DNA from 3 places in the Xanthobacter variabilis genome. Region 3 is predicted to be linked to each of the others. Evidence: predicted binding sites of a transcription regulator. Region 3 holds the regulator's gene; each other region holds the start of a gene.

Region 1 (9,795 bases), 1.0 Mb from region 3:
CTAGCCTTCCCACGCGGGAATGTCGCCGCGCGCCCAGCCGCCCTTCACCTCGGCCACGTAATCGGCATAGCGACCGGCGGCGATGGCCTCGCGGGCGCCCGCCATGAGCTGCTGGTAATAATGAATGTTGGCCCAGGACAACAGCATGCCGCCCAGCATCTCCTCGCACCGCACCAGATGGTGGAGGTAGGCGCGCGAATAATCGCGCAGCGCCGGGCAGTCGCTCTCCTCGTCCAGGGGCCGCGGATCTTCCGCATGGCGCGCATTCTTCAGATTGATGCGGCCGAAGCGGGTGAAGGCCAGAGCATGACGACCCGAGCGGGTGGGCATGACGCAATCGAACATGTCGATGCCGCGCGCCACCGCCTCCAGCAGGTCGTCGGGCGTGCCCACGCCCATGAGATAGCGCGGCTTGGTGATGGGCAGGTGCGGCTCCACCGTCTCGATCATGGCCAGCATCACATCCTGTGGCTCACCCACGGCGAGGCCGCCGATGGAATAGCCGGGGAAGTCCATGTCCGCGAGCGCGGTGGCCGATTCCACCCGCAGCGCCGGCACCGCTCCGCCCTGGACGATGCCGAACAGCGCCCGCCCCTTGGGCTGCGCCTCGAACGCGCGCTTGGAGCGCTCCGCCCAGCGCAGCGACAGGCGCATGGCGCGGGCCGCCTCGTCATCGGTGCAAGGCAGTCGCACGCATTCGTCGAGCTGCATCTGGATGTCCGAGCCCAGCAGGCCTTGGATCTCCACCGCCCGCTCGGGGGTCAGCTCGTAATGGGTGCCGTCCACGTGGGAACGGAAGGTGACACCGTTCTCGCTCATCTTGCGCAGCGAGGACAGGGACATCACCTGAAAGCCGCCAGAATCGGTGAGGATCGGCCCGCCCCAGCCCATGAAGCTGTGCAGCCCCCCGAGCTTGGCCACCCGCTCCGCCCCCGGCCGCAGCATGAGGTGGTAGGTATTGGCCAGCACGATGTCGGCGCCCGCCGCGCGCACCTGATCGAAATAGAGCCCCTTCACGGTCGCCACCGTGCCCACCGGCATGAAGGCCGGCGTGCGGATGGTGCCGCGCGGCGTGAGGATGAAGCCGGTGCGCGCCGCCTTGTCGGTGGCGGAAAGCACGAAGGAAAAGGAGTCGGTGGGCGCGAAGGTCATGGGGCCGCTTGTGGCAGAAGCAGGCAGGCATCGCCATAGGAATAGAAGCGATAGCCATCCGCGATGGCGTGGGCATAAGCGCGTTTCTGCAGCTCGTGCCCCACGAAGGCCGCCACCAGCATCACCAGCGTGGAGCGCGGCAGGTGGAAATTCGTCATCATCGCGCCCACAGCCCGGAACCGGTAGCCGGGTGTGATGAAGATATCGGTCTCGCCCAGGAACGGCCGGATGGTGCCATCCTCACCCGCCGCGCTCTCGATGAGCCGCGTCGGGGTCGAGCCGACGGTGACGATGCGCCCGCCCCGGGCCTTCACCGCATTGAGCACCGCCGCAGTCTCCGCGGAGACCTCCCCCCATTCCGCATGCATGCGGTGGTTGGCCGTGTCGTCCGCCTTCACCGGCAGAAAGGTGCCGGCGCCCACATGCAGCGTGACGGTGACCACCTCCACGCCCCGCGCCTTCACCGCCGCGATAAGCGCCGGGGTGAAATGCAGGCTGGCCGTGGGCGCGGCGACAGAGCCGTCCACGCGGGCGAACACGGTCTGGTAATCGGTGCGGTCGTGCTCATCCTCCGCCCGCCGGGCCGCGATATAGGGCGGAATGGGCATATGCCCCACCTGCGTCAGCGCCGCATCCAGCTCCGGGCCGGAATGGTCGAAGGCAAGGTCCACCTCCCCTTCCCGCCGGACCTCCACCCGCGCTTCCAGCACACCGGCGCCGCCGGCATGGGTGAAGCGGATGACATCCCCCTCGCGCAGGCGCTTGGCGGGCTTGGCGAAGGCGGTCCAGCGGCTCGCGTCCAGCCGCTTCACCAGCGTCGCTTCGATATGCACGGTGCTCGCCCCCTCGCGGGTGCGCGTGCCTTCCAGGGCGGCGGGAATGACGCGGGTGTCGTTCACCACCAGGGCGTCACCGGGCTTCAGAAAGCTCGGCAGGTCGCCCACATGGGCGTCGCTCAGCTCGGGCGCGGCGCCGGGGCGCACCACCAGCAGGCGCGCGGATTCACGCGGCTCGGCGGGGCGCAATGCGATGCGCTCGGGGGGAAGTTCAAAATCGAAGGCGTCGACACGCATGGGGATCGGCAGGTGAGGGAGAGGAGGAAAATGGGAAAGCGGCGTTCCTACAGCGCCGCCGCCGGAACGCAAGGCCGAAGCCGTGGCCCGCGCCTAGAAGATGGCGATGGCGCCTTGCCACACGGCCCAGCTCATCAGCGCCAGGACGAGCACCGCCAGCACGCTGACGCCGAAGCCGGCGAGGATGACGAGACCATCCCGCTCCACCAGCCCCAGCCCGAACACGCACACCGCATAGCCGGGCGGCAGATTGCCGAGGAAGGGAATGGGCAGGAAGGCCAGGATGAGCCCCAGCACCACCACCGTCGCGCCCACAAGCCGGCGCGCCGTGGGGCCGGCGAAACGCTCGTAGCGCGGCCGCGAGATTGCCTCGAAGCGCTGGATCAGCGGGCGCGAGCGGGTGATGATCGTGTCCAGCATGGCGCGCGAGAAGGTGCGGCGGGCGATCACCTCCGGCAGCCACAGCTCCTGCCGCCCCATGGCCATCTGCAGGCCGATCAAGGCCAGGATGATGCCGCAGATCACCGGCACGCCGGGCGGCATGGGAATGCAGTTGGGAATCCCGAAAATCAGGAAAAGGATGCCGAAGGCGCGATTGCGCAGCGCATTCACGAGATCGCCCACGGCCACCCGTTCGCCCTCCTGGGCGGACAGGACGGCGGCGAGCAGTTCGGACGTTCTCGGGGTGCGGTGGTCCAATGCGGCCTCTTCCACGGCGTCTCCCCGACAGTCACGACTTCCTTTGGGGACGCACCTATTAGCACCGAGAAAAGGGCGTTGTCAGGGCACCTTTACCATCTGTCCCCGCGTCTGCGCCCAAGGCCGGGCCGGGCCGGGCACGCGAAAGCTGGCGGAAGTGGCGTACGCATCCAACCCCCGCCGGATACGTACGCCCCTCGCCACCGCCCCCCATTTAGACCATCTTCGCCGCGGAAGGAAAATGTCCGTTCGCGCGTTCCCGCATTTCCGCAGAGGGGTGCCGCCCTCCACGGCACCCACCCCTTCTCAATGCACCACGAACAGGCCGTCCACAGAACGCAGCTCCGCCGGCTTGATGAGGCCGCAATGGGCTACCCGGACCGAATGCAGCCGGCCCTCGATTTCCCGTTCCCAGAACTCCAGGAACCGCTGGAGCTCGGGAAATTTCGGGCACAGATCATACTCCTGCCACAGGAAGCTCTGCAGGACCGAGGGATGGTCCGGCATGCGATAGAGAATTTCGGCCGTGGCCAGGCCATAGCCTTCCATCTGCAACTTGAAGTCGTTGGAAACGCCATTCAGCGATAAATCGGATGCACCCTTGGACGCCATGTGGAAGACCTCCTCACGCAACATCGAATGAACGCTGGCCGGGGGGTGGATCGTGGAGCCTCCGTGTGCCATCTCCCCGCCGACCATGTTTCGATTGTCGGCTCAAGACTGCCGCGACGCCAAGTCCAAAAATTCCATTCCTGTTGTAGAAACAATGCGCTAGCAGCGAGGGTCGGCGACTGCTGACAAAGGGCGCCGCGCACCGGTTCAGGCCGCGCCGCTGGCCGCGCATCCCGGTGGCCCCGCGCAACCCCTTCGCACCGCAGCATTTTCGTGGATGCTGGCACTCTAGATCAGTGAGTGCCAAAAAAGTTGGGCCTCCCCCTTGCGGGAGCTTTTGGCGGCCCCTAGATGGGCCGTGAGCCGGACGAGCACCGTCCGGTGTCTGCAAAATAAGCAACCAATTCGGAGGTTCCCCTCATGGGTTTCCGTCCTCTGCACGACCGCGTTGTTGTGAAGCGCATCGACGCCGAGCAGAAGTCTGCTGGCGGGATTATCATTCCCGACACCGCCAAGGAAAAGCCCCAGCAGGGTGAAGTGATCGCGGTGGGCCCGGGCGCCCGCAATGAGAAGGGCGAGCTCGTCGCCCTCGACGTCAAGGCCGGTGACGTGGTGCTGTTCGGCAAGTGGTCCGGCACCGAAGTGAAGATTGACGGCCAGGATCTCCTCATCATGAAGGAGAGCGACATCCTCGGCGTGATCGAAGGCGCGGCCGGCGCCAAGCAGGCGGCCTGATCCATCCGCCCCGCGGCGGCCCGCGAGGCGCGGGCCCTGCCCCTTTGACCTATTCCGGAACATTCGTCCCAAGCTGAAGGAGCAAGGCACATGGCTGCCAAGGACGTGAAATTCTCCGTCGACGCGCGCGACAAGGTTCTGCGCGGCGTTGATATCCTCGCCAATGCCGTGAAGGTGACCCTGGGCCCCAAGGGCCGCAACGTGGTGATCGAGAAGGCCTTCGGCGCCCCGCGTATCACCAAGGACGGCGTCTCCGTCGCCAAGGAGATCGAGCTCGAGGACAAGTTCGAGAATCTCGGCGCCCAGCTGGTTCGCGAAGTCGCCTCCAAGACCAACGATCTCGCCGGTGACGGCACCACCACCGCGACCGTGCTCGCCCAGGCGATCGTGAAGGAAGGCGCCAAGGCGGTGGCCGCCGGCATGAACCCGATGGACCTGAAGCGCGGCATCGATGTCGCCGTCGAGGCCATCATCAAGGATCTCGCCGCCAACTCCAAGGCCGTGACCTCCAACGAGGAAATCGCGCAGGTCGGCACCATCTCCGCCAATGGCGACACCGAGGTGGGCCAGTTCCTGGCGGAAGCCATGAAGAAGGTCGGCAACGAGGGCGTCATCACCGTCGAGGAAGCCAAGTCCTTCGAGACCGAGCTCGACGTGGTGGAGGGCATGCAGTTCGACCGCGGCTACCTCTCCCCCTACTTCATCACCAACGCCGAGAAGATGCGCGTTGAGTTCGAGGATCCCTACATCCTCATCAACGAGAAGAAGCTGACCGGCCTGCAGGAGCTGCTGCCCGTGCTTGAGGCGGTGGTGCAGTCCGGCAAGCCGCTGCTCATCATCGCCGAGGACGTGGAGGGCGAGGCCCTGGCCACCCTGGTGGTGAACAAGCTGCGCGGCGGCCTGAAGGTCGCGGCCGTGAAGGCCCCCGGCTTCGGTGATCGCCGCAAGGCCATGCTGCAGGATATCGCCATCCTGACCGGCGGCACCGTGATCTCCGACGATCTCGGCATCAAGCTCGACAGCGTGAACCTCTCCATGCTCGGCACCGCCAAGAAGGTGGTGATCGAGAAGGAGAACACCACCATCGTCGACGGCGCCGGCGAAAAGGCTGACATCGAGGCCCGCATCGCCCAGATCCGCGCCCAGATCGAGACCACCACCTCCGACTATGACCGCGAGAAGGCCCAGGAGCGTCTGGCCAAGCTCGCCGGCGGCGTGGCCGTGGTGCGCGTCGGTGGCGCCACCGAGGTCGAGGTGAAGGAGAAGAAGGACCGCGTGGACGACGCCCTGCACGCCACCCGCGCCGCGGTGGAAGAAGGCGTGCTGCCCGGCGGCGGCGTGGCCCTGCTGCGTTCCGTGAAGGTGCTCGAAGGCCTGAAGGTCGACAATGCCGACCAGAAGACCGGCATCGAGATCGTCCGCAAGGCGGTCCAGGCTCCGGCCCGTCAGATCGCCACCAATGCCGGCGATGACGGCTCGGTGGTGGTCGGCAAGATCCTCGAGAACGACACCTACTCCTTCGGCTACAATGCGCAGACCGGCGCCTATGTAGACATGGTGAAGGAAGGCATCATCGACCCCACCAAGGTGGTGCGCACCGCCCTCCAGGATGCGGGCTCGGTCGCCGGCCTCCTCATCACCACCGAGGCGCTCATCGCCGAGCTGCCGAAGAAGAACGCCCCCGCGGCCCCGGCCATGCCGGGCGGCGGGATGGACTTCTGAGGTTAGAACACGCCTCTGGCGCCGCCCGGCCCTCTTCGCGAGAACGCAAACCGGCAAGCCGGTTTGCTCGGGCGGCGGGATGGACTTCTGAGGTTAGAACACGCCTCTGGCGCCGCCCGGCGAACTCTCGCGAAACGCAAACCGGCTTGCCGGTTTGCTCGGGCGGCGGATCAAAAATAGAACGGCCGGGCTTTTGCCCGGCCGTTTTCGTTTCTGGCGTCAGGGTCGGCAGCGGCGCGCAGCGCTCAGCTCGTGGCGGAGCGCAGCTCCGGCATTGGCCAAAGCTGATCGACGTCGCCTTCGCGGCTCGTGATGAGCCAGTCGCGCGCCAACGGGCCGCCGTCCGCATCCTGATCCTCGACACGCAGATGGCGCCCCGCGCGGCCGCCACCGGCCAGGACGAGGTGCTGGCCCTCCTTGAAGGGTAGGCTGGAGCGTTCCACGATCCAGCCTCCGCCGCGCACTGCGCCGAAGGAGATCTCACAATCCAGCAGGTCTTGAGCCACCGTCTCATCGCCGGCCGCGGACACCAGTTCCCAGAGCGGTGTGCCGGTGGGCAGGGGGGCGGCGCGGCCGCGCGCATACATGAAGGCGGTTCCGACCACCACCAGCACCCCCGGCGCGCCGCTAAGCTCATCGCGCAGATGCAGGCCAACCACCGGCGCGGCCTCCACCGGCTCCCGGTGCCAGTGCTCGATATAGGGGATGTCGCGGCCCTCTTCCTTCATCATGCCGTCTTCCAGCCAAAGCCGACCGGCATCGGCCCCCGGCGCGGCGGGCTGGTAATCGAGGAAGCGACGCCACTCAAAGCAATCCCCCGCGCGGGCCAGCACCCCGGCGAAACCCTCCTGGCGGGAGAGCCAGGCCATATGCGTCGCCGTCAGGTCCCGCAGGCAACGAACACCGGCGAAGGAGGGGCGAATATCGCTCTGGCGCAGGTCCGCATAGAGGGTGAGCCCCTGCAGCCAGCGAACTTGGGTCGTGGTGTCCCGGAGCCCGTCCGGATAGGCGAGCAGGGACCGCCGCCACAAACCCCTGAGATCGTCGATGTCGAGCAAGATCCCGCTCCCTTGTTTCTGGGCGGCCAGTATGGGAAGCGCCCCGGGGCCCCGGTAGACGCCTCCGGTCGATATGGGCCATAGAGCTGATCTATCCTGTGCGGCCGAATGCGCGAAAAAGGGTGGAGCGATGCCCAACGACGGACAGAAAGCAAAACCCAGCGCCCGCCGGGAGGAAACGTTCACCCGAAACGTGGACTGGAACCTGTTCCGCACCTTCGTGGAAATTGTGGAATGCGGTGGCATCAGCGCGGCGGCGCGGGCCTTGAACCGGCAGCAGCCCAGCATCAGCGCCGCGCTGCGGCGGCTTGAGAATCATGTGGGCGCGGAGCTTTGCCTGCGCACCGCCAAGGGGGTGGAGCTGACCACCGCCGGCAATGCCTTGCTCGACATCTGCCTGAACCTGCGCCGCCAGGTGAGCCAGATGCCGCTGGAAGTGGCCAAGGCCCACGGCATCGTGGATGGGGTGGTGCCCATCCGCATGATTTCCGACGTGGTCTCACCGGTTCTCGACCTGGCCCTGGGCCGGTTTCACCGCGAGTTCCCGGGGGTGGAACTGCGGCTGGACGTGGCGCCCTGGCGCTCTGTGCTGCGCGCGCTGCTGGCGGGAGACGCGGAAATCGGCATCACCTGCGACAGCGCACCGACGCTGGACCTGCAATATGTGCCGCTGATGCGGGAGACCCAGCAGCTTTATTGCGGGCCCGGCCACCCCCGCGCCGGAGATGCCCCGCTCCACCCCTCCGCCTTCCGGGATGAGCCCTTCATTCTCACCGGCGATGACGAGCCCGATGAGCTCGGCTATTTCCGCCGCCGCTATGGCCTGGGGGCGCGGGAATCCGGCTTTGCCGAAAACCTTGCAGAGGTGCGGCGGCTGATCCAGCTTGGTGTCGGCATTGGCTTTCTGCCGACAGACGTGGCAGCGGCCGCACCCATGGCGGGCCTCTGGCCGTTGCTGCCGGACGAGATGCTGCCGAGCTACGACGTCTATGTTGTCGCCCGCCCCTCCCAGGAACTGAGCACGCCCGCCCGCATCCTCTTCAACCACCTGCGAGGAGCCGCCGAAGACACCGCTTCCGCATAGACGAGATCTATGGGACGCATCAACCGACAGCGCCTTCTCGCACTTGCGGCATGGCGCCATCCTGTTCGGGTCGAAAGCGGCATCCGAGCAGGAGCATGAGCATGCCTACCGATTTCACATCGATCCCCCTTGTCGATATGAGCGGGCTGCGCTCCGACGATGCAGCAGAGCGCACGCGGGTCGCCCGCGAGCTGGGTGAAGCGGCGCGCACGGTGGGCTTCGTCTACCTCACCGGCCACGGCATTCCCCAGCAGAAGTTCGACGCCGTGCTGGCCATGGCCAAGACTTTCTTCAGCCTGCCACTGGCTGAGAAGATGAAGGTCTATATCGGTAACTCCACCAACCATCGCGGCTATGTGCCCGAGGGCGAGGAAGTCTTCTACGGCGCCACGAAAGACCTGAAGGAGGCCTACGACCTCTCCATCGACCTGCCGGCCGACGACGCGGAATACCGGGCCGGCAATCCACTGGTGGGCCCCAACCAGTGGCCGGACGTGCCCGGGTTTCGGGAGGTGGTGCAGGACTATTACAACTCCACCTTCGAGGTTGGCCGCCTGCTCCTGCGCGGCTTTTGCACGGCCATGGAAGAGGCGCCGGATCGGTTCGAGGCGGTTCTGAAGCGCCCGCCGAGCCAGCTGCGCATGATCCACTACCCCTTTAATCCAGAGGCCAAGGACGTGGTCGGCATCGGCGCCCACACGGACTATGAGCTGTTCACCCTGCTCCACGCCACCACGCCGGGGCTGGAGGTGCTGAATGGCGCGGGCGTGTGGATCGACGCGCCGCCGGTGCCCGGCGCGTATGTGGTGAATATTGGCGACATGCTGGAGATCCTCACCAACGGCGCCTTCATCGCCACATCGCACCGGGTGCGCAAGGTGAGCGAGGAGCGCTATTCCTTTCCCCTCTTCTTCACCCTCGACTACGACACCCGCATCGATCCCCTGCCCCGTTTCGTGAGCGCGGAAAACCCGGCACGGCCGGGCCTGGTGGCGGGTGAGCACCTGTTCGCGCAGACCGCACAGACCTTCACTTATCTCAAGAAGCGGCTGGCGGAAGGCAAGATCGCGCTCCCGGAAGGCTCTCAGGGCCTGTCCTCGTTCGGGCAGGAGGCCCGCCAAAAGGTCGATGCCGGCTGAACCGGCGCGAAACGCGGCCTCCGGGCGGGTCCATCCGGCCGGAGCAAAAGACGTCAAAAAATCCAGAGGGTTCAAACATGAATGTCACGCTTCATCGCGGCAAGCGCCTGTTGGCGCGCGCCGGCAAGGCCCTTCTCGCCCCCGCTTTGGCTCTCGCGCTCGTGCACGCGCCGGCCGAGGCCGCCCCGAAAAAGGATTTCAAGGTCGCCTGGTCCATCTATACCGGCTACATGCCCTGGGCCTATGCGGAGCATTCTGGTATCCTGAAGAAATGGGGCGACAAATACGGCATCATAATCAAGGCCGTGCAATTCAATGACTATGTGGAGTCGGTCAACCAGTATACTTCGGGCGATTTCGACGCCGTCGCCAACACCGCCATCGACACTTTGACCATCCCCGCCGTGGGTGGTGTCGACAGCACGATCCTGATCCTGGGCGACTATACCAACGGCAACGACGCCATTTTCATGAAGGGCGATGGCAAGGCCATGAAGGACCTGAAGGGACAAAGCGTCCAT
Region 2 (9,795 bases), 660 kb from region 3:
GTGATGCAGGCGCAAAAGGCGGACTTCACCCTCACCTTCCGACGCCTGGGCGCCGCCGCCGAGAGCGCGGAGGGCCTTTCGCCCGTGCGCGACCTGTTCCTGGACCGCGCCGCCTTCGACGCCTGGGCCGAGCGCTGGCGCGCCCGCCTCGCCGAGACCGGCCGCGAAGGCGTCGCCATCCGCGCCGAGATGGACCGGGTGAACCCCAAATTCATTCCCCGAAACCACCAGGTGGAATGGGCCCTGGAGGCCGCCGCCGAGCAGGGCGATTACGGCCCGTTCGAGGAACTGCTGGGCGTGATCCAGCACCCCTTCGAGGAACAACCCCGCTTCGAGGCCTATGCCGAGCTGCCGCCAGAAATGAAGGACTACCAGACCTTCTGCGGGACGTGAGAGGGCGCGCACAGAGCTGACGGGGCACCGAAACGAATGAACGCGACCGCCGGGCGGCTCCGGCCGCTCCTCCGCTTCCCCTCCTCTGTCGGACGCACGGCCACCACGCAATATGTTCCGCCTTTCCGCTGGGGGCAGCGCGGGCTGGCGGCTAGGGCCTCGCGGCTTTGGGGTCGGCGTTGCCCGTGCATCGGACCAACTTCCGCCCGGCGACGCGTTCCTTGACGCGCATCTGAACGCCCGCTCGGCATCAGCGTATCAGCCGCCAGCCTGAAGCACGGCCCACGGCGGCCCGGCAAGGCGCGAACGGCCACGCCACCGTGGGCCGGACCTGGAGCCCTCGCGACCTTAATGCCCAGCGAAGGGGAGGCAGAGCCGAGCCCGCTGGAGTTGCGGGCGAGAGAGGGGGACAGTCCCGGCGGCGCCGCAGACGATTGGCATAGCGTTGTGCAGCTGGCAGCGCGTCCTGGAATGCGTCTGGCTTCGCGGCCCTTGGAGCCGTTGCCACTCGCCTCGACTCCGTCCCCGATTCCCGACGACTTGCTCGCCGCAGCCTTCTCCTGCTTGTGGAGAGGAAGGCACCGCATGGGGGCGCCTGGGCGAGAGGGCAGCAGGCGTCGCCACATCCACTGGGCGTCCGCCACACGCCCCCCCTTCAGCCCGTAGCGGAAACAGCGCGACGGTTTATCCCACTGGCTTTATCCACGTCCATCGCGCGCAGCAGTTCTCACGAGGTCCGGACACGCCTCCGCCCGCCGACAGCGCCGCTCTCCGAACGCCAGCAGTCGCATCGTGCCCGATCCCCGCAAGATGCCCCCCAGACAAAAGAAAAGGGCGCGACCGAAGCCGCGCCCTTCCCTTTTCTCAGACCGATGGGGCCGGATCGAGGATCCATGCCGCCACCCCAACCGACCTAGCCGGTTGGGGCACTTACGACGTTTGGTCGGATGGATTTCCTCAGAAATCCATGCCGCCCATGCCGCCCATGCCGCCGCCGGGCATGGCGGGCATGGCCGCGTCCTTCTTCGGCAGCTCGGCCACGAGCGCCTCGGTGGTCACCAGCAGGCCGGCCACAGAGCCCGCGTCCTGCAGAGCGGTGCGCACGACCTTGGCCGGGTCCACGACGCCAGCGGCGACGAGGTCCACATATTCCTCGGTCTGGGCGTTGAAGCCGAAGTTGGCGTCGGACGCCTCGAGCACCTTGCCCACCACGATGGAGCCTTCCACGCCGGAATTCTCGGCGATCTGGCGGATGGGAGCCTCAAGGGCGCGCAGCACGATCTTGATGCCCGCCTTGATGTCGGCGTTGTCGGAGGTGAGAGCCTCCACCGCCTTCTTGGCGCGCAGCAGGGCCACGCCGCCGCCGGGGACGATGCCTTCTTCCACCGCGGCGCGGGTGGCGTTCAGCGCGTCGTCAACGCGGTCCTTCTTCTCCTTGACTTCCACCTCGGTGGAGCCGCCCACGCGGATCACGGCCACGCCGCCGGCGAGCTTGGCGAGACGCTCCTGGAGCTTCTCACGGTCGTAGTCGGAGGTGGTGGCCTCGATCTGCGCCTTGATCTGGGCAACGCGCGCCTCGATGTCGGCCTTCTCGCCGACGCCGTCCACGATGGTGGTCTTTTCCTTCTCGAGGATGACCTTCTTGGCGCGGCCGAGCTGAGCCAGGGTCACGTTCTCGAGCTTGATGCCGAGATCCTCGGAGATGACGGTGCCACCGGTGAGGATCGCGATATCCTCGAGCATCGCCTTGCGACGATCACCGAAGCCGGGAGCCTTCACGGCCGCGACCTTCAGGCCACCGCGCAGCTTGTTGACCACCAGGGTGGCCAGGGCCTCGCCTTCCACGTCCTCGGCGACGATCACCAGCGGACGGCCGGACTGCACCACGGCCTCGAGGACCGGGAGGATCGGCTGGAGGCCGGAGAGCTTCTTCTCGAAGATGAGAATGTAGGGCTCTTCCAGGTCGGCGATCATCTTCTCCGCATTGGTGATGAAGTACGGAGAGAGATAGCCGCGGTCGAACTGCATGCCCTCGACCACGTCGAGCTCGGTCTCAGCAGTCTTGGCTTCCTCGACGGTGATGACACCCTCGTTGCCGACCTTCTGCATGGCGCCGGCGATCATCTCGCCGATGGAGCTGTCGCCGTTCGCGGAAATGGTGCCGACCTGGGCCACCTCGGCGGAGGAGGAGACCTTCTTGGCGCGGGCCTGGATGTCCTTGATGGCCGCGGCGCAGGCGAGATCAATGCCGCGCTTCAGGTCCATCGGGTTCATGCCGGCGGCAACCGCCTTGGCGCCTTCCTTCACGATCGCCTGGGCCAGAACGGTCGCGGTGGTGGTGCCGTCACCGGCCAGGTCGTTGGTCTTGGAAGCGACTTCGCGAACGAGCTGGGCGCCCAGGTTCTCGAACTTGTCCTCAAGCTCGATTTCCTTGGCGACGGACACGCCGTCCTTGGTGATGCGCGGCGCGCCGAAGGACTTCTCGATGACGACGTTGCGGCCCTTGGGACCCAGCGTGACCTTCACGGCATTGGCGAGGATATCCACGCCGCGCAGCAGCTTCTCGCGCGCGTCGGCAGAAAACTTGACTTCTTTGGCAGCCATCACGGCCTCCTTATGAAACGTGCGGAAAAAGGCTCAGGCACTCTCTCGCGATCAGCCGATCACGCCGAGAATGTCGCTCTCCTTCATGATGAGAAGATCCTGGCCGTCGATCTTCACCTCGGTGCCGGACCACTTGCCGAACAGCACGCGATCGCCGGCCTTCACATCGAGGGCAACGAGCTTGCCGGCCTCGTCGCGGGCACCGGGACCCACGGCCACAACCTCGCCCTCCTGGGGCTTTTCCTTGGCGGTGTCGGGGATGATGATGCCGCCGGCGGTCTTCTGCTCGGCTTCAATGCGCTTGACCACCACGCGGTCGTGCAGGGGACGGAAGGACATGGGTCTATTCCTCTCGGAACATGGAATTTGGCGCGGCATGCGCCGCTGCCGGCATCGCTGGCACTCTCAAAAGAGGAGTGCCAAGCTCGCGGCGGAGATAAGTGCGCCGGTGCGCGCCGTCAAGGCACGCGGCGTGAACTTCACGACCAAAAGGTGGGATACGAACCGGTAACCGCCAGCCCTTAGAGTGATTTTCCGAAGTCCAGCGAGGCGGTTCACCCCCGGCAGCGAACTCTTGAACGAAGCGTTATCGACGCCGCAGGGATGAGCCGTTATGGTCGGCGCGCCGGCCTGAACCCGCGTGGGCAATGGCAAGGACCGGAGTTGAGACGGCGGAGGCCTTGGAATACCCCATGAACATTTTGCTTGCACGATCGAACGCGCGCCTCGGGAAGCAGGGTCGCGTCGGCCGGGGTCGCCTGGGCCTGGCCGGAGTGGCCGCCACCGCGCTGGCGCTCACGCTCGCCGCCTGCAGCACCACGCCGACCGAGCCGCCGCCGCCCGCCAAGCCGCAATATTTCAGCCCCATCCCGCCGGACCGGCTGGTGGGCCGCTGGGGCCTTGCCGCCTATCATCGCCCCGATGATGCCGGCCGCACCGAGACCCAGGCCAAGGCCCAGTGCTCGAACCCTTACGTCATCACCGCAGGCACCAGCGGCGGCGTCATGATGTATCTGGCGGACGACAACAAGCTCACCGAGGTGGTGTCGAAGCAGGTGGCCAATGGCCCGATCTTCATCGGTCCGCCCGACGAACCCGCCGGCGCCCAGGCCGACCGCCAGGTGATGCGCTTCGACGGTAACGTGCTGGTGCTGCGCTGGGTGGACACGGAAGTGGCCAAGCGCTACGGCACCATGGTCTACGTGCGCTGCTCGTGACGATCCCGGGTGGGCGCCGCCAGGCCCCACCCCACTGACCGGCTGCGTAGCGAGCCCGGCCGAAAGGCAGCTCACAGGCCTGCAGCGTCTTCTGGTTTTCCTGCGGCGTTTCCTGGTTTTCCTGGGGCGTTTCCCGGTTTTCCTGGGGCGTTTCCCGGTTTTACGGAATCGCGGAGTTGCCCCAGATCTGCGACTTCACGCATTTTCTTTGCGCGAGCCGGCGCCCTCGCCCGAAGGCGATCGCCCCCTCTTCAGGACGATCCCTGGTGGGGGTGAAGGACAGCGCACCGGCGCAACTCCAGCCATGTAAAGACGCTGCTACTGCCGGAGACCAATCGCCATTGGGCGAAGGGAACGGCCCGGCCCGCCATCCGCGTTCCACCACCGGCCCGCTTCTCGCAGCTTGGCACCATCCCCTCTTGCCGGCGAGGGGGCGGGAACGATGGGAGTGGATGACGAGGCGCGCGACGGGGCATCGCTTCAAAGGGGCGCGCGTGCAAGGGCCGCGTCGGAAGAGCCGGGGGCGTCAACGCAGAGCATCGCCCCTCCCCGCCTGGCAAGTAGGCGAGGAGGCGCGCCAGTTGCCGCACCTTTTCTCTTGAATGTCGCTCAAGCGCCTTGAGCTGCAGTGTTTTCCAGAACCGAGCCATATCCGCCACGTCGAAGACGCCAGATTCCGTCAGGCTCAGATCAGCCATTCAGCCCGAACACTAATGGCTTTCGCGCCGCCCCTCTGCCACCGGCCGAAGGCGCAGGCGGCAGCATGCGCTTCACGCGCCAGTGCTCTTGGTCTCGTCCTCCACCGGAGCGGCGGGGGCATTCTTCTTGATGGACTCAATGGCGCTCAAGGCCGAAGCCTTCGCCTTATAGCCTTCCGAGGAGAACATGATCTCCCCATTGGAAGCCCGAAACCGGAAGCGGAACTCGCCCGCTTTGTCCTTGAAGACCTCGAACTTCGCCATGGCAGTTTCTCCCGGGTGCTGCCCTCGCAGACCTAGCAGGTCGAGGATGCGATGATTCGCACCCTCACGCCATGCGTGTGGCAGGTCGCTACTCGTCCATCTTCAGCGCGGCGATGAAGGCTTCCTGCGGAATCTCCACCTTGCCGAACTGGCGCATCTTCTTCTTGCCCTCCTTCTGCTTCTCCAGAAGCTTGCGCTTTCGCGTGATGTCGCCGCCATAGCACTTGGCGGTCACGTCCTTGCGCAGGGCGCGGATGGTTTCGCGGGCGATGATCTTGGCGCCGATGGCCGCCTGGATCGGGATCTGGAACAGATGCTGCGGAATGAGATCCTTCAGCTTCTCACACATCACCCGCCCGCGCGCTTCGGCCCGGGTGCGATGCACCAGCATGGAGAGCGCGTCCACCGGCTCGGCATTCACCAGGATCGACATCTTCACCAGATCGCCGGGGCGATATTCGGTAATCTGATAGTCGAACGAGGCATAGCCCTTGGAGATGGACTTCAACCGATCGTAGAAGTCGAACACCACCTCGTTCAGCGGCAGGTCATAGGTGACCATGGCGCGCGCGCCCACATAAGTGAGCTCGATCTGGTTGCCGCGCCGGTCCTGGCACAGCTTCAGCACCGCGCCGAGATACTCGTCAGGGGTGAGGATGGTCGCGCGAATCCACGGCTCGCGGATCTCCTTGATCTTCACCACATCCGGCATGTCGGCCGGATTGTGCAGGTCGATCACCGAGCCATCCGTCATCTCGATTTCGTAGATGACCGACGGGGCGGTGGCGATGAGATCGAGGTTGAACTCACGCTCCAGCCGCTCCTGGATGATCTCCAGGTGCAGAAGGCCCAGGAAGCCGCAACGGAAGCCGAAGCCCAGGGCCGCCGAGGTCTCCATTTCGAAGGAGAAGCTGGCATCGTTGAGGCGCAGCTTGCCCATGGCGGCGCGCAGGTCGTCGAAATCGGCCGCATCCACCGGGAACAGGCCGCAGAACACCACCGGCTGGGCCGGCTTGAAGCCCGGCAGGGCCTCGGCGCAGGGGCGCTTTTCCTCGGTGATGGTGTCGCCCACGCGGGTGTCGGCCACTTCCTTGATGGAGCCGGTGAGAAAGCCGATCTCGCCCGGGCCAAGCTCGGCCATGGCCACCATCTTGGGGGTGAACACGCCCACGCGGTCCACGTCGTAGGCCGCGCCCGAGCCCATCATCTTGATGCGCTGGCCCTTCTTCAGCACCCCGTCGACGATGCGCACCAGCACGACGACGCCCAGATAGGTGTCGTACCAGCTATCCACCAACAGCGCCTTCAGCGGCGCCTCGCGGTCGCCCATGGGGGGCGGCAGGCGGGTGACGATGGCTTCCAGAACCTGGTCCACGTTCAAGCCGGTCTTGGCCGAAATGCCGATGGCGTTGGAGGCGTCGAGGCCGATCACGTCCTCGATCTGCGCCTTCACCTTTTCCGGCTCGGCGGCAGGCAGGTCCACCTTGTTGAGAACCGGCACGATCTCGTGATTGTTGTCGATGGCCTGATAGACGTTGGCGAGCGTCTGCGCCTCCACGCCCTGGGAGGCGTCCACCACCAGCAGCGAGCCCTCGACGGCCGCCAACGACCGGTTCACCTCATAGGCAAAGTCCACGTGCCCGGGGGTGTCGATGAGGTTCAGGACATAGGTCTCGCCATCATGGGCCTTATAGGACAGGCGCACGGTCTGCGCCTTGATGGTGATGCCGCGCTCGCGCTCGATATCCATGTTGTCGAGCACCTGGTCGGTCATCTCGCGCTCGGTCAGCCCGCCGGTGATCTGGATCAGCCGGTCGGCAAGGGTCGACTTTCCATGGTCGATATGGGCGACGATGGAAAAATTGCGGATGTTCTTCTGGGCGCTCGCGGTCATCCGCGCCGCATAGCACCGGTGTGAGGAGCCCACAAGGCACCGCGACGCGTTGCGGCCCGCTCCGCTCACAGCACGGTATGCAAAGGCCTCCGCCGGCCGGCCGCGCGGCGCGATCCAACCCCGGCCTTTGCCGCCTACGCAGTTTCCCCGAATTGGCCGCTATGCATGCGCGGGAATAATTTTGTTCCAGATCAAAGTGCGCTGCCACAGGCGGCAGTCTGCTGCCCGGTCATGTTTTTCCGGCTTTATTTTTTTGATTTTCAGGAGAGGCGCGGTGTCCATTGCTCAGAGCGCGGCACAGGCCGCTGAAGCCGAAGGTCCCGTTGCCTTCTTCAAGGCGCAGCACCAGGGCTTTCTCAATACGCTCACAAGCTACCGCGCCAAGCCCGATTTGCTCGATCGGGTCTGGATGCAGGCCTTCACAAGCTTCGAGCGCAATGTGCAGGAGCAGACGCGCGAGTTGCCGCCCCTCGCCTGCCGCAAGGGCTGCGGCACATGCTGCCAGATCCTCGTGGCCGCCACCGCGCCCGAGGTGCTGATGGTGGCGCGCTATGTGCGCTCCATGGCCGCCGGCTTCAGGAATGTGGGCATCGACCTGATCGGCCGGCTTTACGGCGCAGCCGACTTTGTGGAGCCCTCCGGCAATGTGCGGCCCATGGCGCTGGTGCGCGAATGCCCGTTCCTCGCCGAAGGCATCTGCGTCATCTACCCGGTGCGGCCCATGGCCTGCCGCGGCCATGCCTCGTTCAATGAGGAAGCCTGCGTCTCCGCTCTTCAGGGCGGGTTGGACAATGTGCCGGTTTCCGAGCCCCACCGCACCGTGCGCGGGCTGGTGCAGAACGCCCTACAGTCCGCCATGCGCGATTCCGGCTTCGCCTGGGGCCTGTACGATCTGGTCGCGGCGCTGAAAATCGCTTTGGCGCGGCCCGAGACCGAGGCAGAGTTCGCCAATGGCGGCGACCCCTTCGCGGCCGTAGCCCTCGACGCAGTGAGCCGCGAGGAAATGGCGAGCACCTTCGACCGCCTGAAGGAGTGAGCCCCGCGCCCCGCCCCTTGACCCGCGCCGCGGAAGATCGCACGACAGGGCGAACCCGTGGACGAGCCATGCGCAGCCGCAGCCTTATCGTGTCCAGCCTTCTGGTGTCCCTCGCTTTGCCGCCCGCCGTGGCCGTTGGCCTAGTCGGCGTGGCCGGTCCGCTTGCGGCCGCCCCCTCGGCCGAAGGCGCGGCGCCCCCCTATGACGACGACCTTCTGAAGCTGGCGGAAATTCTCGGCGGGCTGCACTATCTGCGCCCCCTGTGCGGGGCCAACGGCGAGGCCCAGCGCTGGCGCGACGAGATGGCCGCGCTCATCGAAACCGAGCAGCCCTCGGACGCCCGGAAGGGCAAGATGATCTCATCCTTCAACCGCGGCTATTCAAGCTTCGCCGAGGTTTACCGCACCTGCACGCCGGCGGCGCGCACGGCCGTGGCCCGCCAGCTGGAAGAGGCTTCCCACCTCGCCCATGAGATCGTGGTGCGCTACGGCGGCAATTGATGAACGCGCCGCGGACGCGTTAACCTTTTGGTTAGAATTGGACTTCCGCCGACGGCCTGTCGTGGTACTGATCTCCTGTCGCCGCCGATGGGCGGCTGGAGGCCAAGACGTGTCCACACTGCCGAACCCAGCCATCGACCTTCCCGACATTGCGGACATGGCAGCGGATGATCGCCATGTGGCTTTGACCTATCTGAACGACGCCTGGGTGGAAGCTGTCCGCGACGGCCTGGAGGAGGACTGCCTGGTGCAGGCCGCGCTGTTCACGGCGCTGCGAAACCTCGTCGCCACCTATGGTGAGGAGGCCTGCGCCGAATTCGTGGAGCGACTCGCCGAGCGCGTTCGCTCCGGCGAATACACCATCGCCAGCAGCCGCCATTGACGCTCCGGCTTCGCCCCCGCGCACGCGCGGGAAGATGCCGGCCCGTCGGGAACACAGCTTCGATCGTCTTATACAGTTTCGAGTAACCGCTTTGATTTGAGGAACCGCTTCACTTGGGCGGATCGGCGAATACCCGATCCGCCCACTTCTTTTTGCGCCTCAGCAAAGCGCATCTCACGCACGGGCGCCGTCACACACAGATGAGGCGGCACTTCGACCTGCTGCGTCTCCGCTTCCGCGGACCGACCATCACGTGCCGCACCCTGGCAAGAGCGCCCCTCGCCATTCCAAACAGCGAAGCCCACGCCCCTCCCCCGCCGGGCCGGCGACGCGGCGCCCACCGTGTCTCCCCCGCCATCGCCCCATGAAAAAAGCCGGCGCCCCGAAGGACGCCGGCTCGTGATGGCCGCGCTGCGGACGAAACGGCCTCAGGCCGCCGCGTCACGCTTGTTCTGGCGGTTGCTGATGAGGTCTTCCACCACCGTCGGATCGGCGAGGGTGGAGGTGTCGCCCAGGCTCTCGAACTGGTCTTCCGCGATCTTGCGCAGGATGCGGCGCATGATCTTGCCCGAGCGGGTCTTGGGCAGGCCCGGTGCGAACTGGATCAGGTCGGGCGAAGCGATGGGGCCGATCTCGCGGCGCACCCAGGCCACCAGCTCCTTGCGCAGCTCCTCGGTCGGCTCCTCGCCGTCCATGAGCGTCACATAGGCGTAGATGCCCTGGCCCTTGATGTCGTGCGGGAAGCCCACGACGGCCGCCTCGGACACCTTGGGATGGGCGACGAGGGCGCTTTCCACCTCCGCCGTG
Region 3 (9,795 bases):
TCGGGCCGCCGCCGCGCAAGGCGGCGCGCGCCGCCTGCGCACCGTGGAGGAGAAGCAGGCCGATGCCGAGACCCTGGGCCAGCAGCCGCAGGCTCGGAATCTGCTGCAGCAGCGCCGAAAAGCCCAGCACGCCGAGGCTCATGAGGATGATGTCACTGAGAACGGCGATGGCGATCAGCCGCGCGGGGGATTGGCCAACCAGCGTCTCTCGCAGGATCACGATATCCTTCGGACCGGGCGCAACGAACATGGCCTGCCCGAGACCAAGACCGTGCATGAGGGCGGAGAGGTCGAACATGACACGCGCCGACAACCTCTCAAGCTGAACCGGTCCCCGTTGGCGAGGCACATGGCGGCCATGGCCTTTGATTTCCATACGAGCCCACGGAATGACGGGATCGGGCCCCAGGATCGCGCCGCTCCCGCAGTGGCAGGCCTGGCCTGCCCCTGGGGTTGATCGACATTCAGCGCAATGGCCGGGCTTATGCCCCGCCACCGTGCTCCTCATGACGCTTTCCCCGCAGCGTTCTCCTCATGGCGCTGCTTCTTCTCCCGCTTGCGCGGGCGGGGGCAAAACGTTGGGAGCCCCGACCCGGTGGCCAAGCGAAGGGCAACGCCCCGAAAAGCCGGAAAGCCTTGACTCTCACGCTTCTGCGCCACTGAAGCGGTCCTGCCTAAGGCGGTGCTGCCCCTTCCTCACCCTCCCCCGCAAGCGGGAGAGGGACTGTGCCCCGGCAACCGGTGTCTCTTGAAAGTCGATCGGAGCTCAGGCGAGTTCACGAGCCTGCGGAATGATGCCGGAGGCCGCGCGAACCATCCATTCCCGACCTTATCCCGGAGATTCATGATGGACGAATGATGGGGAGCCGGTTTCTCCTCCCGCGCCGAAGCCTCGCGTGGGCCCATCCGGTCGCGGCGGATCTATGCCCCGGCGCGCTCCAGCATGATCAGCTCGCTCTCGTCATACGGCCGCCGTTCCAGCTCGCGGAAGCCTTCGGGCGTGACGAAGGCGCCGGTGCGCTCTTCCACCACCAGCAGGGCATCGGGCGTGAGCCAGCCGCCGGCCTGGGCCGACGCGATGGCGGCTTCCGCCAGCCCCTTGCCGTAAGGCGGGTCGCAGAAGACCAAGCCATAGGGCTCGCCGGGGCCGAGCGGGCCAAGCCGGGTGGCGTCCCGGCGGAAGATCTTGGTGATGCCGGTGAGGCCCAGGGCCTCAACATTGTCGCGGATCACCCCGCGCGCGCCGGCCGCCTCTTCCACCATGAGCGCAAAGCGCGCCCCGCGCGAGAGGGCCTCGATGGCGAGCGCCCCGGTGCCGGAGAACAGGTCCAGCACCCGCGCGCCCTCGCAGGGGTCGTCATAGGCGTGGGCGAGCACGTTGAACAGGCTCTCGCGCAGCCGGTCCGAGGTGGGCCGGGTGGCGCTGGAGGACGGGCCCTTCAGCACCCGCCCCTTCAGCGTGCCGCCGACGATGCGCATGGGGCCTCTCCCGCGTCAGCGCTTGCCGCGCGGTGCCGAAGGCCGGCCGCCACTGGGGCCGGGCCGCTTGCCGAAAGGCTTGCCGGCCGGGCCTTTGCCGCCTGGCCCCCGGCCACCCGGGCCCTTGCCCCCTGCCGGCCGTCCACCGAAGCCGCCGGGCTTGCCGCCGGAGCGGGGACCGCCCTTGAACCCCTCCTTTGGCGCGCCGCCGCGTTCCGAACGCTCGCCGCCGAAGCCCCGCTCGGCGCGCGCGCCGTGGGGCTTATCGCCAAAGCTCTTATTGCCAAAGCCTTTGCCGCGGGGCGCGCGCTCGCCACCCGCCGGACGGCCGCCGAAGCCCTCGCCGCGGGGGCGGCGGCCTTCACCGGTTTCCGCGTCAAAACGGCGGGGGCCTTCGCCGCGCGCCGGGCGCTCGCCCCGGCGGAAATCCTCGCGCCCTTCGCCATCGCGGGGGCGGAAGCTGCGGGGACCGCGCTCACCCTCGGCCCGGTTGCCGAACCCGCCCTTGAAGCCGCCTTTGCCGCGCATGGGCCGACGGCCTTCACCGCCCTCCTCGCTGCCAAAGTCGCGTCCCGGGGCGCGGCTGCGGCCGGGCCGGTCCTCGCGCAGGCGGAAATCCTCGCGGCCCTCGCCATCACGGGGGCGGAAGCTGCGGGGGCCGCGCTCGCCTTCCGGCCGGCCACCGAAGCCGCCCTTGCCGCGCTGCGGACGATCCTCCTCGAACCGGCGCGGGGCGCCTTCGCCGCGCGGGCGGCGGGGGCGTTCATCACCGCTGCGGTAGGGGGAACGTTCGTCCGCGTCGAACCTCTTGCCGTGGGCGGGGCGGCCGAAGCCCTTGCCGGCGCCACGGGTCGGCCGCTCGTCGCCCGCACGGGCCAGACGCTCCACCTTCACGGCGCGGCCCTTGCGATCGGCCACGGTGCCGCGGCTCTCCACCTCGCCGTCCTCCGCGATACGGCGGCGCACGCGCGGGCCCGCGGCGCGGAACTCATCGCGAATGGGCGCTTCGGCCGAGCGGCCCTCGGCGGCCTGGGCACGGGCGGCCAGACGCTCGGCGCGCTCCGCGGCCATGCGGGCGGCAAGGCGATGGGCGGTGTCGGGGTCTTCCTCCACCTCGCGTTCCACCAGGGGCGCCTCGAAATCGGCGCCGGCGGCGGCGGCAAGTTCGGCGCCGATCTGCTCCCGCAGCACGCGGGTGCGCACTTCCTCAATGCCGCATTCGGGGATCTCGCCGAGCTGGAACGGCCCGTAGGAAATGCGGATCAGCCGGTTCACCTTGAGCCCGAGGGCGCCGAGCACGTTGCGCACCTCCCGGTTCTTGCCCTCGCGCAGCGAGACGGTGATCCAGGCATTGGCGCCCTGGACACGGTCGAGCTCGGCCTCGATGGGGCCGTATTCCACGCCGTCCACGGTGATGCCCTTGAGCAGGGTGTCGAGCTTGGCCTGGTCGATCTCGCCATTGGCGCGCACGCGATAGCGGCGCAGCCACCCGGTTTCCGGCAGCTCCAGCACGCGGGCGACGCCGCCATCATTGGTGAGCAGCAACAGTCCTTCGGAATTGAGATCGAGCCGCCCCACGCTGACGAGGCGGGGCAGGCCCTTGGGCAGGATCTCGAACAGGGTGGCGCGCCCCTCGGGGTCCCGGTTGGTGGTCACCACGCCGCGCGGCTTGTGGTAGATGAAGAGGCGCGTGCGCTCCTTCTCCGGCAGCGGCGCGCCGTCCACGGTAATCTTGTCCTTGGCGGTGACGGTCACGGCGGGGCTGGTGAGCACCTCACCATTCACGGCCACGCGGCCCTGGGCGATCCACTCCTCGATCTCACGGCGGGAGGCGAGGCCGGCGCGCGCGACGACCTTGGCGACGCGTTCCGCCTCCTTCTTCGGGGCGGCGGGCAGCTCGCGCTTGAGGCGGGGGACCTTGTTCTTGTCCTTGCGGGGAGGTGTAGTGCGCGGCATCGCGTGAATCAATTGTGTCCGTTCGGCAGGGCTCAAGCACGAGCCCTGCCGAACGGACACCCTATGGCTGATTGTTTGAACGGATGGGTGGCCTGTTCCACGCCGCGTGCGGCATGAAACGTGTTGGTTCGCCTCTAGCACACCAATTGTGGCGCGGCGAGCGTTGCGACCGCTTTTCGCGTTTCGTTGAAGCTCAAGAGTGTGCGAGATAGTTGTCCATCGCATTTTCTTCTGGCGAAACAATGTTCGTCTTGCCGGAAAATGCTCATCGTGCCGGAGTGCCGCGCGGCGGTTCCGGCGCTGCAAGGGATGGGGATGTCGGGAACCTTCATGCAGATGGCGCTCAACGAGGCGCGGGCGGCGGCGGAGCGGGGCGAAGTTCCGGTGGGCGCGGTGCTGGTGCGCGGCACCCAGGTGCTCGCCCGCGACGGCAACCGGACCCGCGAGCTCAACGACCCCACCGCCCATGCGGAGATGCTGGTCATCCGCGCCGCCGGCGCCCAGTTGAAGTCCGAGCGGCTGGTGAATTGCGATCTCTATGTGACGCTGGAGCCCTGCGCCATGTGCGCGGGCGCGGCCTCCTTCGCGCGGCTGCGGCGCATCTATTTCGGCGCGTCCGATCCCAAGGGCGGGGCGGTGGAAAACGGCCCGCGCTTCTTCTCCCAGCCCACCTGCCACCACGCCCCGGAAGTCTATGGCGGCATCGCCGAGCGCCAGGCGTCGGAGGTGCTGCGGAACTTCTTCCAGGATCGGCGGTAGGCCATCACCCGGGTTCAATGGGATCGACGAAATATTCGATCCCATTGAAACAAGCGCGTTCTTCACGCCGCTGCGCCCGCGCGCGCCATAGCACGCGGCGCAGTCCTGCAGGGACCCGGAACGGGCCGGGGACGTGTCAGTCGTCCGCCAGGGCGGCGATGACCGCATTGAGCACCGGGAAGCCCTCCGGGGTGACCACCAGGCGGTCGCCCCGGTGCTGCACCAGCCCCTGCTCCGCCAGCGCGCTGATGCGCTCCTGCGACAGGCCATGGCCCGCGAGGCGCGCATAGCGCAGGAGGTCCACCCCCTCCCTCAGGCGCAGGCCCATGAGAAGCATCTCGTCGGCCTGTTCGGGGCGGCTCAGGGGCTCATCCGTCATGATGCCGTGGCCCTGGCGGTCCACCAGGTCCAGCCAGGCGTCGGGCATTTTCTCCACGTAGGTCGCCCGGCGCTCGCCCTGCACCGCAATGCGCCCATGGGCGCCCGGGCCAATGCCGGCATAGGTGCCGTAGCGCCAATAAACGAGGTTGTGCCGCGCCTCCGCCCCCGGCCGGGCGTGGTTGGAAATCTCGTAGGCGGGAAGGCCGGCGGCCGTCGTCACCTCCTGGGTGACGTCCCACAAGGCGCGGGAGAGGTCGTCGTCGGGCAGGATCAGCTTGCCGGCCCCGTAGAGCCGCTCGAAGGGCGTGCCCGGCTCAATGGTCAATTGGTAGAGCGAAAGGTGCTCGCAGCCTTCCGCCAAGGCCCGCTTCAGCTCCTGCGCCCAGGCTTCGGGCGTCTGGCGCGGGCGGGCATAGATGAGGTCGAAGGACACCCGCTCGAAGGCCGCGCGGGCGATGGCCACTGCCGCCAGCGCCTCGTCCACCGTGTGCATGCGGCCGAGATTCTTCAGGTCGGCGTCATGGAGCGCCTGCACGCCGAGGGAAACGCGGTTCACCCCCGCCGCCCGGTAGCCATGGAAGCGGGAGGCCTCCACGGAGGTGGGGTTCGCCTCCAGGGTAATCTCGGCGCCGGGTGTCAGCGGCCAGGCATCATTGATGGCCTCGAGGATGCCGGCCACCGTTTCCGGCGTCATCAGCGAGGGGGTGCCGCCGCCGAAGAACACCGTTTCCGCCCGCTTCGGGCCGGTAAGGGCGCGCATGTGCGCGATCTCGCGCCGATAGGCCGCAAGAAAGCGCGCCTGGTCGGGCGCATCCCGCCGCACATGGGAATTGAAGTCGCAATAGGGGCACTTGGCGAGGCAGAACGGCCAATGGACATAAACGCCGAACCCGCCATCCGCCGGCTCCCCCATCTTCGCGCCCTGCTCTCCCGCTTGCGGGGGCGGGTTGGAAAGGGCGAAGGCCGCCATGGGGTTGGACGCGGAACGCGGAGCCATGTCCGGCGATGCGCCCGGCGCCCCGCCTTGCGCCTGCGATCCGGCGCCCGCCCCCTCATTGCCCTCCCCCGCAAGCGGGAGAGGGTTCATGTCGCGCGGGGGATGATCGCCGGTGCCCAACCCGCTCACGCCTTCAGGCATGCCTGGGAGAGCTTCAGGAAGGCGCGGGCGCGATGCGACAGGCCGAAGCCCTTGGGCGGCATGGAGTGCTTCTCGTCCGCCGTCATCTCGGCGAAGGTGCGGGTGTAGTCCTCCGGCGCGAACATGGGATCGTAGCCGAAGCCCTTGGCGCCGCGCGGCGGCCACACCAAGGTGCCTTCCACCACCCCCTGAAACTCCTCCAGATGCCCATCCGGCCAAGCGATGCACAAGGCCGAGACGAACCGCGCCTTGCGCTGGTCCGGGCTGGTGGCGCCGGCCTTCTGAAGGGCGGCCTCCACCTTCTCCATGGCCATCTCGAAGTCGCGGTCCGGCCCCGCCCAGCGGGCGGTGTGGATGCCGGGCGCGCCGCCCAAAGCATCCACCACGAGGCCGGAATCGTCCGCGAAGGCGGGAAGCTGCGCGGCCTTGGCCGCCGCCTCCGCCTTCAGCCGGGCATTGCCCTCGAAGGTGTCGGCGGTCTCTTCCGGCTCGGGCAGGCCCAGCTCGCCGGCGGAAACCGCGTCCACCCCATGGGGCTCCAGCAGCATGCGCATCTCGATGAGCTTGCCGGGATTGTGGGTGGCCACCACGAGCCGCCCGGTGAGCAGGCGATGAGCCATCAGGCGACGGCCTTCTTCTGCAGCTCCACCAGATGGTCCACGCCACTGCGGGCGAGGCCCAAGAGGGACAGCAGCTCATCCTGGGTGAAGGGGGTCTTTTCCGCCGTGCCCTGGATCTCGACGATGCCGCCGGTGCCGGTCATGACGAAGTTGGCATCGGTCTCGGCCACCGAATCCTCGGCATAATCGAGGTCGAGCACGGGCGTGCCCTCATAGATGCCGCAGGAGACGGCCGCCAGGTGCTGCTTCAGCGGCATGTCGCGGATCATGGAGCGGGCGCGCATCCAGGACAGGCAATCATGCAGCGCGATCCAGGCGCCGGTGATGGAGGCGGTGCGGGTGCCGCCGTCGGCCTGGATGACGTCGCAGTCAATGGTGATCTGCTTCTCGCCCATGGCCACGAGGTCGGTCACCGAGCGCAAAGAGCGACCGATGAGGCGCTGGATTTCCTGGGTGCGGCCCGAGGGGCGGCCGGTGGTGGATTCACGCCGGGTGCGGTCGTGGGTGGCGCGGGGCAGCATGGCGTATTCGGCGGTGATCCAGCCACGGCCCTGGCCCTTCAGCCACGGCGGCAGGCGCTCTTCCAGCGTGGCGGAAACCAGCACGTGGGTCTCGCCGAACTTGACCAGGCAGGAGCCTTCGGCGTGGCGCATCACGCCCCGTTCGAATGAAACGGCGCGCATCTCGTTGCTCGCGCGTTTGCTGGGGCGCATGGTGTTTTCCTTCATGTCTCTCTCGTTTCGGGCGCTTCTTTTAGGAGCCCAGCGGGCAAAACCGCAAGGGCGGGCGCATTCCCATTCGAACACGCTTGAAGGAGCGGGCCGGAAACGACACATAATAGGGTGCCGCCCGCCCAGCGGCAGCGCGGCGCGGGCGGCCTCAAGAAGGCGTGCTGTCCCGTGGCGATCGACCCTTTCTTCTCCCTCTCGTCCGGCGCCCTGGCGCAGATCGACGCCCGTGCGCGCGAGATCTTCCGCCAGATCGTGGAAAGCTACCTGGCCACCGGAGAGCCGGTGGGCTCGCGCAACATCTCGCGCCTCATCCCCATGACGCTGTCGCCCGCCTCGGTGCGCAACGTGATGGCGGACCTGGAAGCCGCCGGCCTCATCTATGCCCCCCACACCAGCGCCGGGCGCCTGCCCACCGAGCGCGGGCTACGCTTTTTCGTGGATGCGCTGATGGAGGTGGGCGACGTCAATGAGCGCGACCGCACCAATATCGAAACCCAGGTGATGGCCGCCGCCAAGAAGACCACCGTGGAGGGCGTGCTGCAGGAAGCCTCGACCCTGCTTTCCGGCCTTGCCCGTGGCGCCGGCGTGGTGACCGCCACCAAGACCGATCCGCGCCTGAAGCATGTGGAGTTCGTGCCCCTCGACCCCGGCCGGGCACTGGTCATCCTGGTGTCCGAGGACGGGCAGGTGGAAAACCGGGCGGTGGCGCTGCCCTCGGGCCTGCCCGTTTCCGCCCTCACCGAGGCGACGAACTTCCTCAACGCCCACATTCGCGGCCGCACCCTGGCAGAGGCCCGCGATGAGATGGAAACCCTGCTGGCCGAGCTGCGCCGCGACCTGGACGCCCTGACGGCGCGGGTGGTGGAAGAGGGCCTCGCCTCCTGGTCCGGCGACGAGCCGGCCGAACGCAAGCTCATCGTGCGTGGGCAGGCCAAGCTGCTGGAAGATCTCCACGCCCTGGAGGACCTGGAGCGCATCCGCCTGCTGTTCGACGATTTCGAATCGAAGCGCGAGGTGGTGGACCTGCTCGGCCGGGCGGAGGAGGCGCAGGCCCTGCGCATCTTCATCGGCTCGGAGAACCGGCTATTTTCCCTGTCCGGCTCCTCCACTATTGTCGCACCCTATCGCGACGGCCAGGGCCGGGTGCTGGGCGTGCTGGGCGTGATCGGGCCGACCCGGCTCAATTACGGGCGCATCGTGCCCATGGTGGACTTCACCGCGCGGCTCGTGAGCCGGGTGCTCGGCGCGCCCGGAAGCGTGGACGCAGCCTGAGATTGCGCCGCGCCCGCCTGTGCGGACTTGATTTTTGCCGGCAGGGCTCCGATATCCCGTGTAACTCACGGAAGGTCCAAGAGGACCCAGATCCAGCCAAAAGGAAAGACCGGATGAGCGAGCAGACGCGCGCGCCCGAGACCGGCGACGGTGTCAAGGACCCCGAATTCAACGCCACGGCCTCCGCCGAGGCGGACGCCGCCGCCCAGGCCTCGCCAGAGGCCGACAAGGAGCGCATGGAAGCGGAGATCGCCGCGCTGAAGGACAAGTATCTGCGCGCCTTCGCGGAAGCCGAGAACATCCGCCGCCGCGCCGACAAGGAAGTGGCCGACGCCAAGGTCTACGGCATCGCCTCCTTCGCCCGCGACATGCTGACCGTCGCCGACGATCTCAACCGCGCCCTGGCGACGGTGGACGACGAGGTGAAGGCCCAGGCGGAAGGCCCGGTGAAGGCGCTGCTGGAAGGCATCGAGATCACCGAACGCGCTCTCGCCCAGGCGCTGGAGAAGCACAAGATCCGCAAGATCGAGCCGCGCGGCGAGAAGTTTGATCCCAACCTGCATCAGGCCATGTTCGAGGTGCCGGACCCGTCCGTGCCCAATGGCACGGTGGTTCAGGTGGTGCAGGCCGGCTACGTCATCGGCGAGCGCGTGCTGCGCCCGGCCATGGTGGGCGTCGCCCGCGGCGGCCCGAAGGCCGAAGCCCCGGCCGAGGCCAAGCCCCAAGGCGAGGCCTGATCCTCCACCGCGAGAATGGGCGTGCCGCGGCGCGCCCATTTTTCCGTGCCCGAGAAACCGAAACCTGCCGATCCGCCGTGAACGGAGCCGAGGGGTTTCGCATTGCATGGCCCTGCCCTGCCGCCGGCCGCGAACGGGCCGCAATGTTTGCGGACAGGCACACCGGCCGCGGTGCGCGCACCCTAGACGTGTGAAGCGCGACAGGCCCCCGGCCCTTACGATCCCTCAGCAGCTGTCTTGAGGCCGCATTCGCCGGACGTGTTGCGGGGTCGCCTCGTGCAAACCCGCGAACGTGCGCGCTTTCAAACCGGCGGAAGTTCGGCGCGCGCGAAAAGCGCTTGTTAAATCAATAATCTAGATGACCCTTCACTACCGCAAAGCCCGCCAGTGCTCCAGCTGCATGCGTGGAGCGGAAGCGCGCGCGGGGTGCAGCCCCTGCGGGGGATGATGACTTTTCCGCTGGGCACCCCCGCAAAGCGTGGCGCGCTGCTGATGAGAGCCATGCGCGCAGAATGCGATTTCCGCTTTGGTCGGGCCTGAAAAGCCAATCTCTTTTATGGCGTTGGAGTGCCTTTGCGCGCACCGAGCTTCGCGCCACTCAAAAATGCTCGCAATCCGGCCCGTAAGCATTCCCATACGGCTCAGGCATGTGGAAGGCACCACATGCTTTCGGAAGGCCGGCCTCTTCCCGCCTGCCAACCCGGCGCATCGAAATCACGACA

The links. The regulator HrcA, encoded in region 3, represses chaperone genes, less so after heat shock. The targets are predictions, from matches to a motif close to GTTAGCACTCNCNNNNNGNGAGTGCTAAC.
Region 1: a site for HrcA is predicted at 3,816-3,844, ahead of groES (co-chaperone GroES). Genes of this name have one in related genera too.
Region 2: a site for HrcA is predicted at 3,393-3,421, ahead of groES (co-chaperone GroES). Genes of this name have one in related genera too.

What each region holds. Positions count from the first base shown of each region.
Region 1 is NZ_CM195533.1:3,142,219-3,152,013, reverse strand. It holds gene tgt (tRNA guanosine(34) transglycosylase Tgt) at 1-1,152, opposite strand; gene queA (tRNA preQ1(34) S-adenosylmethionine ribosyltransferase-isomerase QueA) at 1,149-2,225, opposite strand; gene V5F26_RS13715 (exopolysaccharide biosynthesis protein) at 2,319-2,939, opposite strand; gene V5F26_RS13710 (usg protein) at 3,231-3,536, opposite strand; gene groES (co-chaperone GroES) at 3,957-4,271, shown strand; gene groL (chaperonin GroEL) at 4,362-5,993, shown strand; gene V5F26_RS13695 (hypothetical protein) at 6,239-7,051, opposite strand; gene V5F26_RS13690 (LysR family transcriptional regulator) at 7,182-8,135, shown strand; gene V5F26_RS13685 (isopenicillin N synthase family dioxygenase) at 8,237-9,274, shown strand; gene V5F26_RS13680 (putative urea ABC transporter substrate-binding protein) at 9,352-9,795, shown strand, end outside.
Region 2 is NZ_CM195533.1:2,761,265-2,771,059, reverse strand. It holds gene V5F26_RS11935 (protein adenylyltransferase SelO) at 1-393, shown strand, start outside; gene groL (chaperonin GroEL) at 1,351-2,997, opposite strand; gene groES (co-chaperone GroES) at 3,049-3,336, opposite strand; gene V5F26_RS11920 (hypothetical protein) at 3,690-4,214, shown strand; gene V5F26_RS11915 (YegP family protein) at 4,985-5,176, opposite strand; gene lepA (translation elongation factor 4) at 5,265-7,070, opposite strand; gene V5F26_RS11905 (YkgJ family cysteine cluster protein) at 7,345-8,106, shown strand; gene V5F26_RS11900 (TIGR02301 family protein) at 8,175-8,606, shown strand; gene V5F26_RS11895 (hypothetical protein) at 8,716-8,988, shown strand; gene acs (acetate--CoA ligase) at 9,417-9,795, opposite strand, start outside.
Region 3 is NZ_CM195533.1:2,102,067-2,111,861, reverse strand. It holds gene V5F26_RS09200 (LysE/ArgO family amino acid transporter) at 1-298, opposite strand, end outside; gene rsmD (16S rRNA (guanine(966)-N(2))-methyltransferase RsmD) at 922-1,479, opposite strand; gene V5F26_RS09190 (pseudouridine synthase) at 1,495-3,435, opposite strand; gene V5F26_RS09185 (nucleoside deaminase) at 3,751-4,194, shown strand; gene hemW (radical SAM family heme chaperone HemW) at 4,331-5,488, opposite strand; gene rdgB (RdgB/HAM1 family non-canonical purine NTP pyrophosphatase) at 5,698-6,333, opposite strand; gene rph (ribonuclease PH) at 6,333-7,046, opposite strand; gene hrcA (heat-inducible transcriptional repressor HrcA) at 7,233-8,336, shown strand; gene grpE (nucleotide exchange factor GrpE) at 8,450-9,073, shown strand; gene V5F26_RS09155 (response regulator) at 9,788-9,795, opposite strand, start outside.